Regions from separate parts of the Paenibacillus hamazuiensis genome, predicted to be linked through region 2. Evidence: a T-box and tRNA genes for the amino acid it is inferred to sense, from the RefSeq annotation. Region 2 holds a T-box; the other holds one or more tRNA genes.

Region 1 (7,917 bases), 1.5 Mb from region 2:
GCGAGCTCAATGACCCCATTCGTATGCCGCATCCGATATTTGAGCTCGAGACCGACAATATCGCGGTAAAATGCGATAGACGCTTCGATATCCTTAACCATGATACCGACGTGTTCAATTTTCTTTCCAGCCATCTGATGTACCTGCCTTTCCGCAGCGATTTCTCACGATTCGGAAATAGTGTACCATAAAATGGCGCACCTGTCCTCTGCAGACAGGCAAATGGGAACAAACAAATACCCGATCCGTCCTTAGGGAGAACGGGTCCGGGCGAATTTTCCCTTATCGGGGGTATTTCCGCTGAAACTTACGCTTGTTATACGGTTAAAATGCGCTTGCGCACCTGCACGTTGCTGCCGTATTTCGCTTTAACTTCCTTCAGTTTTCCCTGCGTCAGCAAGTAAATATCTTTCATCCGCTGACTCATCGGCTTGACCGTTTCCTTCACTTCTCCGTTGACGACAATATCGAAAACTAACACGTTTCACAGCTCCATTTCGTTTGTTTCATTAATCCTAGTGTAGTTTATATTTATTAAGCGAGCATTAAATGCAGATGCCGAATTTGTGAACTTTCAAAGGCATTGTGAAAAGAAAAAATGAAGGCTGATTTATTCGTCCGCCTAAGCTTTTACAAACGTCACGCCCGTCCTCTGGTCAGAATACATGGGACCCCTTTGCCTATTGCCCCAGGCAGAGACATTTTATCCAAATAAGCGATGCCGCGCGCACATTTGCGGCATGAACTGCACACGTCCGAAGTGACCACCTTCATGTTGAACTGCGATTTGTCTATGCTGCTGGGAGGCGTATTTTTTTTCTTGTTTTTAGCTTTGCTCATGGCTTGAATGCACCCCGTTCTCCAAAAATAGCCGCATTTATAGGTATGCAGCGGCACATCTCACGGACACGGCGTCAGCCTAGGTTGCCTTCTGCCGCCGTCCGGACTATGATGATCAGGTAAGCTTCATCGTTAAGGAGGGTTGCATCGGGTGGACAAGCTGCTTAATCAAGTGCAAATCGTACGTGCCATCACGTTGAAAACGCTGCGCGAAACCGATCCGGCTATCTTCGATACGATGCCGCCCGGGTACAGCAATACGATCCGCTGCAATGCGGGCCACATCCTGATCGTACAGGACACGGTTTCGGCGCATTTTGCCGGCCTTGAGCCCCGGCTTCCGCCCGAATACCTGCAATGGTTCGGCAACGGATCGCGGCCGTCGCTTTGGGAAGGGACTCCTCCCGGTACGGAGCGTCTGCTCGCCGAGCTTGAAGAGCAGACCGGGCATATCATACGGCAGCTCGGACCGCGCCTCAATGAACGGGCGGTCAAGCCGTTTTCAAGACTTGGCTACAAAATGGAAACGATCGGCGAGCTGCTGAATTACAGCTTATATCACGAGGGCGTTCACATGGGGATGATTAATGCGTTGAGCAAAGCTGCGGTTTCGCTGAAGGCGTAGGCTTCGACTCTTTCGAATGGACAAAACCCGCTGCGAAAGACTCAGCGGGTTTTTGGGGTCTTATTTGTCCAGTACCGTTAAAATAAACCGCTTCGTCTCGGCAATCGCTTGATCCAGCGATTCCGTCGTTCCGGCGAAAGGATGCACCGCATTAAACGTATGATTCCCGCCTTCTACGGCGACATACCGGATCGACGGATTCGCCGCAAGCAGCTTGGCGGAACCTTTGCGCAGCCGATCGTGATCTTCTGTACCCTGGATCAGGGCGACCGGAACATCGATCGTGCCGATGCGCCGCAATAGGTCGAATCGTTCGCGGTTTTGCGCAATATCGTCCAAAATGACCCGATCCAGCGGCATTTGCTGCTTCGTGCGTCCATTGAGCGTGTAGGAGCGGCCGCGCGACCGCATTTCCTCCACATTTTCCGCCGAAAAAATATTGACGTCGGCGATACCGTTCCAACTGATGACACCTGCGGTTTCGCCGGGATGGTCGAGCGCGTATATCAGGCTCGTTCCCGCTCCCTTGCTGTGTCCGAGCAGGAAAATCGGATTTCCGTGCACCGAAACGTCCCCTATCGCTTTGGACTTGACGGCGCGGACTACCGCAGCCAAATCCTCTACCTCCAGGGAATACGTATTTTGCGCGAATTTTTCGAGTTCGGTAAACTGCTGCAAATCATCGCCTACACCGTTATGTGAGAAATTGAAGCTGATCACATCAAGAAATTCGGAAAGTTGTTCCGCGGCATACGGGAAAAATCCCCAGTCCTTAAAGCCCTTGAAGCCGTGGCTTATAATCAAGGTACCACGTGCTTCCGTATTCACGTGAAACACGCTGGCGCGAATGACGCGGTTCTCCCCTAAATCAAGCTTTACGGATGATGGCATAACGCTGCTCCTTCCATACAAATTAATGTGTTACGACCCGAGCATCTTTTTGCCTCTCGGCTGGTTGCCGTTCGAATCCGGCTCCAGCGTGATGCCGATCGTATCGAAATCGTGCTCGGTCTCCGTGATCATATACGTATGGACGCCGTTGCCTCCGGGATCAACCTTAAACGTCCCGCAATTTTGACGTTTGCCGTCCTTGACGCCCCAAACTTGGTACGCCTGCTCTCCTTCCAAAACAGGCAGCCCGCTCGTCTGCAGTACGAGTTCCATGCTGGAGCCTTTCTTGGTAAGCCAAGCCTGGCCTTTGGCGGCAGGTGCCGAATTGTCGAACGATTTGAGCGTATACTGCTTAAGCATTTGCGACGGCGCCTTTTCCTGCTGCTTAAGGGCGGTTGGGGGATCTCCCTGCTTCTGCATTTGCGTCAGCCCCCACCAGCTTGCCGCTCCGAGCACAAGCAATCCGGCGGCTGTAGCCGCGGCATAACGGCTGAACCTTCTCCAAGCCGGTTCTTTAGTTACCGTAAACCCTGCAGTCCGGATGTTTTCCTGCGATTCAGCGCCGATAATGCCGCCAAGCAGCTCCTCTTTCCATTCCGCAGGCGGCTCCATCTCTTCCATTTCGTAAGGGAGTACCTGCCAAACCTGCTGCAGCTCCTCGTATTCTTCCCGGCAATCCGCGCAGGAGGACAAATGATCGGCAAAATCGGTTCTTTCTTCCTCCGTCATCTCTCCTGCCATATATAAAACGAGCTGATCGCAAGGACGGATCTCGCTTTTCATTCTGTAACCTCCTCCCGAAGCGATGCCAGATGTTTGCGAAGTATTTTAAGCGTCTGATGAAGCCTGCTTTTCACCGTACCGAGCGGCTCGCGGTTATTTTCGGCAATTTCGCTGAGCGTATAACCTTCCCAATAAAACGAGCGGATCAGGCTTATTTGCGCTTCCGACAAATGCTTATACGCTTTCTCGATATGCTCCTTAAGCCATCTTCGCGATACGATATCCTCCGGGCGAAGCAGCGCCAGTTCCGGCGCCTGTTCCCAAACCCCGGGCTCGTACGGCACGAGGGCCGCCTGCTTTCGGGATTTGCGCAGCTGATCGATCGTAATATTCCGCGTAATCGTAATCAGCCAATTGACGAATAGACCTTTAGCCGGATCATAGCCCTTTTCCGTCGTCCAAAGTCGGGTAAAGACAAGCTGAACGATCTCTTTGGCAAATTGGGGGTCCTTGTTTGTTTTCATCGCAAAGGAATAAACCAAGCGGGAATAACGATCATACAAGATCTCCAGCGCTTCGCCTTCTTTGTTCATAATCCTTTGCATCAATTGTTCGTCGGAAAATTGTTGCATACCGGGCTCTCCCCAAGGTCGCTGCGACCTTCAATATAGGTAACGGCGTTCAACGGCGTTCGGTTTCTCCATGTTATTGTAACATCAACCGGTTTGACAAAAAAAGACCGATTTTCCAAAGGAACGAAGCCATTCCCGGAAAATCGGCCTGATTGGGCTGCGAAGCGCGTTTTATTTAACGATGATGGTGCCCTTCATCGATGCCTTATGCGGAGCGCAGTAATACGTATATACGCCCGGCTTGTCAAAGGTAAGCGTTGCGGATTCGCCCTCGCCCAGCAGCGGCGTCTCGAACAAAGGTTTATCCCCGTTCATTTCATCGGAGACGACGTTATGTTTGAACTGATCCCGATTTGTGAAGGTGATGCTCGATCCGGCTTCGATCGTAATCTCCGGCTGCGCAAACTTAAAGCTCTTGATGTCCATTGCGTAAGCTTTGGCAGCAGGCTTCGCCGCTTCCGTCTGCTTGGAAGGAGTCGGATCGATCACGTACCATACTTTGCCGACATCCTGCCCTTTCACGTCTCCCGGCTTTTCGTCTTTGACGTAATAATAAAGCGGCCAGCCCTTGTAGGTTGATTGTTTTGTGCCGTCATCGCGAACGATGACACCGAAATCCTCCGCCTTCAAATCTCCGCCGGAGGTGATGTGCTCCGAGTAGAAGACCGGCCATGCGACTTCGCAGTTGCCGTAGCAGACGCTTTTGTTGGTTGTATCCTTGGTGTACAAGTACAGTGCCATGCCGCGGGAATCGGCCAAATAAGGACCGAGTTTGTCGTCCTTGGCGACGATGACGGCGGAATGAGGAACAACATACCACACGTTATTGACGCCTTGCCCTTTTACATCGCCCGCCTTTTCATCTTTGGCAAAATAATAAAGCGGCATCCCTTTGTACGTCGTCTGCTTTTTGCCGTCTTCGCGCACGATCGTTTTGAAGTCGGCAGCGTTCAGCTCGGACGAAACCTGGATATTCTCCGCGTAATAAATCGGCCAGTTCACCGCACATTGATCTTTGCACATGCTCATATCCGGCATATCTTTGGCGTAGTAATACAGCGTTTTTCCTGCAGCGTCGACCAGGAAGCTGCCAAGCTCCGGCGTCTGTGCCACGTTAATCCGGGCCGCTTGGACAAGAACCGCCTTCGCTTTGTCGACCACCTTTTGATCGGCCAGCATGTCGGCCAGCGTTTTCCCGCCCCCCTTGACTTTGAGGCCGAGAGCCTCTACCGTCGCTGTGGCGATATGGCTGTTGCGCAATCCTCCGGTACCCGCGATTTGCGACAACCCATGATCTTTGGCGAAGGCTATTACGTTGTCGTATGTAAAATCGCTGTCCTGCTTGTATCCGAGCGCTTCAAGCAGCACTTTGTAATATTGCTGGTCGGTAATGCTCGCGGACGGATCGAACTTGCCGCTGCCCGTTCCGGCCCAACCAAGGCTCGGATTCGCTTTCAAATAGGCGAGAATCGCCTTGTTGCTGTCGCTGACGGACGATGCGTCGGAGAAGTTGTCCGTACCGGTAAAAGAGAGCGCGGTTTGCTCCAGTCCTTTCAAACGCAAAAATAAAATGGCGGCTTGCAGGCGCGTCGTCGTTTTCGCCAGGTAGGCGGCTGTTACTCCGTTTCCGTCTCCCTGCAAAATGCCGAGATCTGCGGCAACCTCCGCATCGGTTTTAACACCGGGCGATGCCTGCGCATCGGCGGCAAGTGACGGCGCGGCAGCCGAAAGCACCATCGCACCTGAAAGCAGCGCCGCAGCAAACGAATGTCGTTTTGTCATTTCGAAAATTCCTCCTTGATTGATGAATTATTTCTGAAACGGCTTACATTGAAAGTAACGGAACCTTTAACGAAACGGTTTGATGTTTGATAAATAAAGAAGAGGATGCCCGGCGGGTCACCCTCTAGATCGATCGACGTAAAACATGTTCCATAAATAAATAGTAGTATCACGCAAAAAAATCCTCCTCTGCCTTATCCTGATAAGCAAAGGAGGATTTTCAAACCGTTACATTATGTATGTACTACACGAGACAATGCAATCCAATATAGATTGTTAAGCTTGAAATTTCGGAAAGTGCCGAAGACCGGACTCGAACCGGTACGGTAGTCACCTACCGCAGGATTTTAAGTCCTGTGCGTCTGCCTATTCCGCCACTCCGGCATGCTTCGGACATCGACGCTGCCTTTGCATGGTGGGCCCTGAGGGACTCGAACCCCCGACCAATCGGTTATGAGCCGACCGCTCTAACCAACTGAGCTAAGGGCCCCTAACAAAAGGGTTGGTTGCGGGGGCAGGATTTGAACCTGCGGCCTTCGGGTTATGAGCCCGACGAGCTACCGGGCTGCTCCACCCCGCGTTAATTTTCACCGTCTTTTCACAGCGACAAAAATAACTATACACCAATCCGTACGTGGAAGTCAATACTTTTTTTCTTTGAAGAATCGGAATTTATAAGCCGAAGGCGTAAAACATCTTATCACAATGAAAACTCCGCCTAAATGCGGGGCCTGTTATCTTGGTCTTATATCATATAACGTACGCCGAAGCGTCCTTTTTTCGAACGAAACACTTCCACTTCCTGAGGGCATTCGTAGCCGTAAATCCACCAGTCTTCTTCCATCCGTTTGGCAAGGCATCCGGCCTGGAATTTGCTTTCGTACAGCTTCACCCAATAAACCCATTTCACCTTGATCACTCCTGAAAGAGATTATAGTGTGCAGCTATAGCATAACCCAAAAAAAGCTCCCTTATTTCTAAGGAAGCTTCTCTTGCCTATTCGGCATCAGCTGGCATTTTCCCCCAGGAGCCCATCTTTTTGGGCGGCCGTTTTTTCTTCGACATCTCTCTGATGGTGCGCGATCCGGCTCGAGGCCGAAGCCGCTATGCTGGCGACCAAATCGTCCAAAAACGTATGCACGCGGCTGCCGATTTTCGTATCCAGCTTTTTAATAATGCCCGTCTTCTGTTTATCTAAATGCCCAAACGTCGTTACGGCTATGCTGCCGTAACCGAATACCGAGCCGAGCGCCAGCGTTTCGTCGCAGCCGAACAGCCCTTCGTCGGATTCGATGATCGATTGGATCGGTTCGGACAGCATTCCTTTTTCCGCAAGCACGTCAAGTTCGATTCCGACCAAAATCGCGTGCTGCAGCTCGCGTTTTTGCAGGACGGCTTTAACCGATTCGACGCATTCCTCCAACGTCAGGTTCGGGTTATAAGGGAGCTGCATCTCCCTGACAATATGCGCAATATCGACGAGCTCCACTCCGCGTTCGGCAAGTTTACGAAAGACGGCTTCTTTCACTTCGTTACTGTGGACTTGACGCTTCATATGGATCGTCCTTTCTCTATGCAAGTATACTCAGGCCATGCCCACACATGAATGTTTTGTGAACGTTTGTGGAACAGCTTCATTATAGCATGTTCATACTTCGTCTGCCGAAAAATGTTTGAAAAGGTGGTGATCGGGGGAACGTAGATTTATAATATATATGAGGAAGCGAAAACTCGTATGGGAGGGGATGCTTCATGTTATACGGAGTAGCGATTTTTCCGTCAAAAGAAGTGCAGGACGTTGCCAACAGCTATCGAAAACGGTTCGACCCTCATTACAATCTTATTCAGCCCCATTTAACGGTCAGGGAAAAAGAGGAATGGAACGACGAGCAGCTCGCCAAGGCAATTACCCACTTGCAGTCGGTCGCCGATCAAACGGCTCCGTTCACCGTTCATTTCAACCGGTTTTCCACCTTTTATCCGGTGGGTAACGTGATTTATATGGCTTTATCGCAACCGGAACCGCTGGTGAAGCTGTATCATAACATATGCAGCGGGTTATGGAAGGAACCGGGCAAGCCTTACGGCTATACCCCTCATCTTACGATTGGTCAACAACTGTCAAGCGACGAACTGCACGACGTGCTGGCCAGCCTGCGCAAAACGCCGCTCGATCTCACCGCGAACATCGACCGGTTTCATTTGTTATACCAAACGGAGAACGAAGCCTGGACGGTTCATCAAACATTTCAGCTTAAAGGCTAAATCGATCATCCCGGATAACTCGCCAAAGCGCGTGTCTATGGAAACGTGCGTTCCTCAATCCATGCAACAAAACTCCAACAAAGCCTTCTTTCTCTATTAAAAAGCCGTCCGACAATGTCGGACGGCTTTTTTGTCGCGGATACACCGCCTAGCTTTTGT
Region 2 (7,917 bases):
ACGCCACGCCGGCAATCGATACATGGGCGAGCGTATCCCCGATCATCGAAAGCCTTCTAAGCACTAAAAATACGCCCATCAGAGGCGCCGTAATGCCGATCAGCGCCCCTCCGACGAGCGCCCTCTGGAAAAAGTATTCGGAAAAAATGCTCAATGTTTTCTACTCCTAACTCATACTTGAATCGAGTGCGTCAAATTCGTTTCCAAACACTGCTCGGGCTGATGCGTATGCTTGACATAAAATTTCAGGCCCCCGCTCGTCTGTACCGAGTTCGGCCCCAAATACGACTGAACCATCTCCAAATCGTGAGTCACCATCACGAACGTAATATGATGGTGCTCATGCATATGCCGGATCAATTGAAAAAAGTCGGCCTGCGTCTTGGCGTCGATGCCGACCGTCGGCTCGTCAAGAATAAGCAGCCGCGGGTTGTTAATAAGCGCCCTGGCGAGGAATACGCGCTGCTGCTGCCCGCCGGACAGCTGGCCGATCCGCCGATCCGCCAAGTCCTCGATACCCATCGCCTGCAGCGCGTCATCGCATTTCCGGTAATCTTCCTTCGTCAGCCGGCGGAACATTTTCTTTTTCCCGTACAAGCCGGACATGACAACTTCCTTTACGGTAGCCGGAAACAGCGGATTCAGCGAGTTTTTTTGCGGCACGTAGCCAATCAGATCCCAGTCCTCAAACCGGCTCACCGGTTCGCCGAACAGCCGCACTTCGCCATGGCTCGGCTTCAAGAGGCCGACCATCATGCGCACCAGCGTCGTTTTGCCGGCTCCGTTCGAGCCGACGAGGCCGACGAAGTCCCTTTCGAGAATAGTAAAGCTGAGATTATCTATCACTTTTTTATGTTCATAGAAAAAAAAGACGCCATCGATGGTGACGACGCTTTGATGGCATCCGTTCGGATATCCGTTCATGGCAGCTCCTTGTTTCATGATGATATATTCTATTGTAACGCTTTTAATAAATTTTTCAAATTCGCATCCATAACCGACAAATAGTCCTGACCGGCTTGTGCTTCTTTGTCCGTCAGCCCTTCAAGCGGATTCAGCACAAGCGTCTCGATTTTCGCGTCTTTTGCGAGAGTCTTGGCCAGTTTATCGGATACAAGCTCCTCAAAAAATATATATTTCACGTTATGCTCTTTGATGAATGCATTGATTTGCTGCATGTCTTTCGCAGTAGGCTCCGCATCTGGAGATAAGCCCATGATCGGCATTTGGGTTAGCCCGTATTCCTTGCACAAATAAGCGAATGAATTGTGGGAGACGACGATTTCCTTTTTCTGTACTTGTGCCAGTGCCGACTTGTACTTGCTGTCCAGCTCGTCAAGCTGCGCGGCAAACTTTGTATAATTCGCTTCATAATCGGCTTTGTGGGCTTCGTCGGCAGCGACAAGATTGTCTTTGATCGTCTGCGCTATTTTTTTTGCATTCACGGGACTAAGCCAAACGTGAGGATCCCATTCGGATTCGTGCTCTTCGTGTTTGCCTTCGTCGTGACCGTGCTCTTCTTCGGCGGCTTTGAGCAGCTCCAATCCTTTGCTGGCTTCCACCGCCTTCACCTTGACTCCCGGCTTCAGGCTGCCAAGAAAATCGTTCACCCAGCCTTCGAAACCGGCTCCAAGATAAATAAACAGATCGGCCCCCGTCAAATTGCTCATATCCCGGCTCTTCGGCGACCAGTCATGCGGCTCCACCCCGGCAGGCACGAGATTGATCACGTTCACATGATCGCCGCCGATTTTTTTCGTAAAATCGTAAAGAGGATAAAAGCTGGCGACCACGTTCACTTTTCCCGTCACGAGCGTTTGTTTGGTCCCGCCGCAAGCGGATAATAAAAGTGAACTCACCAAAAGCATAATAACTATCGATACAACCTGCTTTTTGAACATGCTTGCACTCCTCCGAGACATTCCGATGTTTAATCGTAATTTTTTTTATTAATACATTCAGGATTATAAGCGGGCTTAGCGCTTCCTGTCAATGCCTAATCGTAATTTTTTTGAAAAAAAATTAAACAAAAAAGACAAGGTTCCCCTTGTCCCATTATCCCCGCATTTCGCTTTATTGAAGCGTTTCTTTTCTTTTTATAATCTCCTCGGGTTTCAAGCCGGTTACTCGTGCAATGATCGAAATGTCCAGACCTTCGGCGATCATTGCTTTGACCATTTGTTCTTTGCTTATCTCCTTACCTTCCTCAATTCCTTTTTCAATTCCTTGTTCAATACCTAGTTCAATGCCTTGCCTATATCCCTTCGCTTCGACTTCATCAATGATTTTGTCAAAGTTGTCTCGCATGTAAACGGCTCCTTTATGACGAATGTTTCAATCGTTTCAAGTACCACTTGATCCAGCTTCGCATGTGGAAGCTTCCTAGCAAATCGATGTGTGAGCCAGGTCAGAAACCGCCGCAATTGCGGTTCGGGCATTCGTTCCACCGTCCCCATCAAGTTGCTGAGCTGGCGTCTTAAATCGTCCAGACCATCTTGCTGCTGCAGCAAAAAAACAGCTCCGATCGTGTTGGATAAACTCAGTAAATCCTCTTCTTTATATCTCTGCACATCAATTAAAATATACTGAAAATTCATCAGTTCCGTGCCGAACAGTTTTTCGCCGCCGATAACTTCCCGAAAGCTGCGGCTTGCCGTCCATCTCCGTTTCCCGCTGTATACGACCAAAGGCACAATGGCGGGCAACCGGAAGTCTTTTCTTGCGGGGATTGGTTTGGGCGTATTTTTCAATACATCCCGCCAAATTTCCGTTTGATACATAAGCAGCCGATAAGGCATCTGATAATCGACGGTAGATTGCATCTCCAGCAATACGTAGAAGATGATGTCCTGATCTTCGAGCTGCAGGCGGTAAACGATATCGGCTTCCTTTTTGCTGAAATCAGGTAAAATGTAAGATTTATCGACGCCGACCAGCCGGGATTCATCGACTTGCTGCACCCAGTCCCGGTGTACGAAGCTTTTCAGCAACTGCAAAAAGATCTGCTTGCTGGACAGCAAATATTTGTAGCCGCGATCGTGTCGATGGAACCCGGCCGCATGTTCCTGATCTTGAGGCATTCCCATTCTCCTCGGGCTGTTATTTTTATTATAAATCAATCCTCATGACGTGAAAAGAATCCGTCACACGCAAAAAAGCACCCGGCCAGCCGATCGATCGGCGGTCAAGGTGCTTCCTTGTGCATAAATATAAAGTTTTATTCGACGCGAATCGCTTGCTTTTGAGCGAGCAGGCAAAGCTCGGCCGCCTTAAAGGCATGCTCCTGCGTCATCGCGTTTTCCGTACGGTTGATGCAGTCGAGAATGAGCTGGCCGAAAAACGGATACCCGACCTGACCGCTAAGCGAATAGTGCTTTTCTCCTTCATGGTTGACCAGGTAGAGATGGTTGCCGCTCGATTCGCGCGCGATATCGATGTATTTGCGCAGCTCGATATATCCGTCCGTACCGAGAATGATCATCCGGCCGTCTCCCCAGGTGCCGAGACCGTTCGGAGTCAGCCAGTCGACGCGGAAATAGCTGGTTGCACCGTTGTCGGCCACGAGTGTCGCATCGCCGAAGTCCTCGAGCTCCGGATACTGCTTGTTGTTGTAGTTCGCTACGCGGCTCGAAATAACCTTCGCGTCCTTCGCGCCGGTATAAAACAAAAACTGTTCGATCTGGTGGCTTCCGATATCGCAAAGAATGCCTCCGTACTTCTCATGCTTGAAAAACCATTCCGGACGGCTCGGCGCATTTAATCGGTGCGGGCCGGTGCCCAGCGTCTGTACGACGCGGCCGATCGCTCCTTGCTGGATCAGCTGTCCGGCGAACACCGCACTTTCCACGTGAAGCCGTTCGCTGTAGTAAACCATGTACTTGCGGCCCGTCTCCTTAACCGTCGCACGCGCTTCCTCCAGCTGTTCCAGCTTGGTGAACGGCGTCTTGTCCGTGAAATAGTCTTTGCCGTGTTTCATGACGCGGACGCCGAGCGGACCTCTTTCGCTTGGAACGGCGGCAGCGGCAACCAGCTTGATGTTCGGATCCTGCAAAATTTCATCGAGCGATGCTGCAGCTTGCGCTTGAGGGAATTTCTGGACGAATGCGTCCACTTTGGCCGGGTCCGGGTCGTACACCTTTACCAGATCGGCTCCGGCTTCGACCAAACCGTTGCACATGCCGTAAATGTGCCCGTGATCGAGCGCGACCGCGGCAAAAGCGAACTCGCCTTTGGATACGACCGGATTGGGCTTGCCCTGCGGAGCGTAGTTCATACCGTCGCTTTTTTGTACCATAACTGCCTCCCATGAATGGATAATGGTAAATAACATTGTTCACGTTAACATATATTATTTTACCACTGATCCTACCGGTATGTCATCAGCAACTGTGGCCAAAGTTAACTCATCCCCCTGCGATGCGGCCAAGATCATGCCCTGCGACAGCTCGCCGCGCAGCTTTACCGGCTTCAGGTTGGCGACAAGAATCACCTTGCGGCCGACCATCTGCTCCGGCGTGTAATATTTGGCGATGCCGGAGACAACCTGCCGCTGCTCATAGCCGAGATCGAGCTGCAGCTTCAGCAGCTTGTCGGCCTTCTCGACGCGCTCGGCGGCGATTACCTGCGCGACGCGCAGCTCCACCTTGAAGAAATCGTCGATGCCGATTTCTTCCTTCGCTTCCGCAGCAGGCGCCGGGGCCGCTTTTGCGACGGTTTCACCCGGCGCAGGCTGGGGCTGCTCCGGTGCAGCCGCCGCGCCGCCGCCCATCGTGCCCGCGATGTAGGCAACCTCCTTTTCCACGTCGAGACGAGGGAAAAGGTTCTCGCCCTTCTGCACGCGCAGGCCTGCCGGCAGCTTGCCGAATTCGCGCACCGTATCCCACGCTGTAAGCTCAGACAGCCGTTCTGCCGGAATGCCGATCTGCTGCCAAATTTTCGCCGGCGTGCCGGTCGTGAACGGCTGCAACAGCACAGCCGCGATGCGCAAGCTCTCGGCGAGGCAGTACATCACGGATCCGAGCGCCTCCCGCTTCGTCTCGTCTTTCACCATCGTCCACGGCTGCGTTTCGTCGATGTATTTGTTCGTGCGGCTGATCGCCTGCCAAATAGCCGACAGCGCCACGGAAAACTCCATGTTTTCCATCGCTTCCTCCGCCTGCTTGACCGAAGTTTCGATCGTACCCAGCAGCGACGAATCAAATTCAGTTGCACCCGGAATGTAACCCGGCAAAACGCCGTTAAAATATTTGTCGATCATTACGACCGTGCGGCTAAGCAGGTTGCCGAGATCGTTGGCGAGATCGAAATTGATCCGTTCGACAAAGCTTTCCGGCGTAAACGTGCCGTCCGAGCCGAACGGCACTTCGCGCATGAGATAATATCTCAGCGCATCTAGGCCGTAGCGGTCGATCAGCGTTACAGGGTCTACGACATTGCCCTTGGACTTCGACATTTTGCCGTCTTTCATTAGCAGCCAGCCGTGCGCAAACACCTTTTTCGGCAGTGGCAGGCCGAGCGCCATCAGCATGATCGGCCAGTAGATCGTGTGGAAGCGGACGATTTCCTTGGACATAAGGTGAACGTCGGCCGGCCAGTATTTCCGGTATTTGCTGTCGTCCTCGCTGCCGTAGCCGAGCGCCGTAATATAGTTGGAAAGCGCATCGATCCACACGTAGATGACATGCTTCGGGTTACCCGGCACCTTGATGCCCCAGTCGAACGTCGTACGCGATACGGCGAGGTCTTCCAGCCCGGGTTTGATGAAGTTGTTGATCATCTCGTTTTTGCGCGATTCCGGCTGGATAAAGCCGGGGTTTTCCTCGTAATACTGCACCAGACGATCCGCATATTTGCTCATTCGGAAGAAATAGATTTCCTCCGTCAGCCATTCCACCGGCCGCCCGCAGTCCGGACATTTGCCTTCCACGAGTTTATTTTCCAAGTAAAAAGACTCGCAAGGCGTACAATACCAGCCCTCGTATTTACCGAGATAAATATCGCCCTGATCCATCAGCTGCTTGAAAATCTTTTCAACGGCGCGTTTGTGCCGCTCGTCCGTCGTGCGGATGAAGTCGTCATATGAGATGTCGAGTTTTTTCCATAAATCCTTGATGCCGGATACGATGCCGTCAACGAACTGCTGCGGCGTTTGGCCTTTCTCCTGTGCCTTGCGTTCGATTTTTTGCCCATGCTCGTCGGTTCCGGTCAAATACATGACGTCGTATCCGCGCAGCCGCTTGTAACGGGCCGTCACATCCCCCGCTACCGTCGAATAGGCATGCCCGATATGCAGCTTGTCGCTCGGATAATAAATCGGCGTCGTGATGTAAAACGTTTTTTGCTCTTTGGACATAAATGCTCCTCCTTTTTTAATTAAAAAAGCCCTCATCCCCTTTGGGACGAGAGCTTCGAGCTCACGCGGTACCACCCAATTTCCTCAGCGGCAAATGCCTGCCGAGGCTCTTGTTCAAGTCTCTGCGACCTCCATTAACGCTGGATCACGGCGGCAGCTCACGGGTACGCCTGCAGGCGGCAAACCAGCTCACAACCGCTTCCTCCGGGACCATATTCCTCTGCTTCGCGCTATGCCGGTTTTCAGCTTCCCCGGCTCTCTGTCATAGGCTTAAGCAAAGTACTCATCCGTTCATGGGAAATATGGATATTATTAGCCAAATATATCGAAGACAACCCTCTCTTGTCAAGTCTGCTGGTGTACATCCAACGCTCATCTATTCGGGATCCGGCGGAGGGACGTGGTCGATGCCCCCCGGATGGAACGGATGGCATTTGCAAATTCGTTTTGCCGCAAGCCAGGAGCCTTTGAGCGCGCCGTGACGCTCCAAAGCGACAAGCGCATACTCGGAGCACGTCGGATAAAACCGGCACGTCGGCGGCTTTAGCGGGGATATGCATTTACGGTAAAAAAGAACGGCTCCGGTCAGCAGCTTTACCATGGTTCGTTCCTTCCTGAGGTAATCACCCCTAAATCGTTGCAGCAACCGCAGTACAATCAATTAAAGATCATCATATCACAACAAAAAAAGGACCTGCAAGGTCCGCTCAAAGGGTACATCAACTGCTAACGGTCGCGTTCTGTTCTTGTTTCTTGCGTTCTTGACGCTGCCGCTTTTGCTTCGCATGGGTTTGCCGAGGGACAATTTAAAAGATAATGCACAATGGTTACGCAAATATCACGGAGACGGGTCAGTTTTGCCCATCAACCGATCCATATGATTCTTCAGCTCCTTGAGCGGGTGTTCGATCCGTCTTCCCGTCTCGCGTTCGATTCGTTCGGCGGCGGCTGTCATCGACAGCTGGCCTACGGCAAGTCGGCTTGCCGGCTGCCGGCGAATATGCTCGGCGACCAATTCGAGATACTCTCCCTCTTTTCCTTCCATAAATAGCTCGAAAGATCGTTCGATCACCGACGCTTCCACATCCGGACGAACCCCTCGCCGATCCGCGAACATCCTTAACCTCCTCATCGTTCCTTGCACCGTAGCCGGGTTGGTAAACAAGATGCGGACAGGGCCTTCCGACTCGAACAGCGATGTCATAAACGGCTCGTCGATGGCAGCAACAGGGCACGGCGTGCGGGGCCGAACTTCGTCCATCGCGGCGATATAATTTGTGCATGTGAGCAGAATGGCATCGGCAGGATATCCGCCAATCCACTCCAGCTGGCGCTCCATATATATGCGCAGCTCATGTTGCTGCCGCTCTTTGCCATTCAGCCAAGGAATAAATCCCGGATCTACATAATGAACGAGCCGGTAATCGCTTCCTAAGGTTCTTTCAATGCCCGGAATGTTGTTATGATGTGCATGAAGGCAGCCTATTGTTTTGACCATACTTCTCCGCCTTTCGTCTCGGTTTGTCCGTAAATGGTTTAATCTTATATTAAGGTATTTTTTAGCC

The links. A T-box is a leader RNA that pairs with one kind of tRNA and senses whether it is charged. The one in region 2 lies ahead of metG (methionine--tRNA ligase), so its partner is inferred to be a tRNA-Met.
Region 1: it encodes a tRNA-Met, which carries the amino acid that the T-box ahead of metG (methionine--tRNA ligase) is inferred to sense. The anticodon was not compared.

What each region holds. Positions count from the first base shown of each region.
Region 1 covers NZ_JALRMO010000001.1:3,295,332-3,303,248, forward strand. The annotation lists gene MYS68_RS14565 (VOC family protein) at 1-134, opposite strand, end outside; gene MYS68_RS14570 (mechanosensitive ion channel protein MscL) at 317-481, opposite strand; gene MYS68_RS14575 (hypothetical protein) at 640-840, opposite strand; gene MYS68_RS14580 (DinB family protein) at 992-1,465, shown strand; gene MYS68_RS14585 (alpha/beta hydrolase family protein) at 1,526-2,356, opposite strand; gene MYS68_RS14590 (anti-sigma factor) at 2,387-3,139, opposite strand; gene MYS68_RS14595 (RNA polymerase sigma factor) at 3,136-3,711, opposite strand; gene MYS68_RS14600 (plastocyanin/azurin family copper-binding protein) at 3,883-5,493, opposite strand; tRNA gene MYS68_RS14605 (tRNA-Leu) at 5,792-5,877, opposite strand; tRNA gene MYS68_RS14610 (tRNA-Ile) at 5,907-5,983, opposite strand; tRNA gene MYS68_RS14615 (tRNA-Met) at 5,997-6,073, opposite strand; gene MYS68_RS14620 (hypothetical protein) at 6,239-6,403, opposite strand; gene MYS68_RS14625 (phosphatidylglycerophosphatase A family protein) at 6,500-7,048, opposite strand; gene MYS68_RS14630 (2'-5' RNA ligase family protein) at 7,246-7,758, shown strand; gene MYS68_RS14635 (hypothetical protein) at 7,907-7,917, opposite strand, start outside.
Region 2 covers NZ_JALRMO010000001.1:1,812,936-1,820,852, reverse strand. The annotation lists gene MYS68_RS07740 (metal ABC transporter permease) at 1-154, opposite strand, end outside; gene MYS68_RS07735 (metal ABC transporter ATP-binding protein) at 172-942, opposite strand; gene MYS68_RS07730 (metal ABC transporter substrate-binding protein) at 954-1,901, opposite strand; gene MYS68_RS07725 (RpnC/YadD family protein) at 2,074-2,307, opposite strand; gene MYS68_RS07720 (Rpn family recombination-promoting nuclease/putative transposase) at 2,238-3,080, opposite strand; gene MYS68_RS07715 (Gfo/Idh/MocA family protein) at 3,218-4,294, opposite strand; gene metG (methionine--tRNA ligase) at 4,349-6,352, opposite strand; T-box leader at 6,392-6,656, opposite strand; gene yidD (membrane protein insertion efficiency factor YidD) at 6,729-6,953, opposite strand; gene MYS68_RS07700 (hypothetical protein) at 7,191-7,850, opposite strand.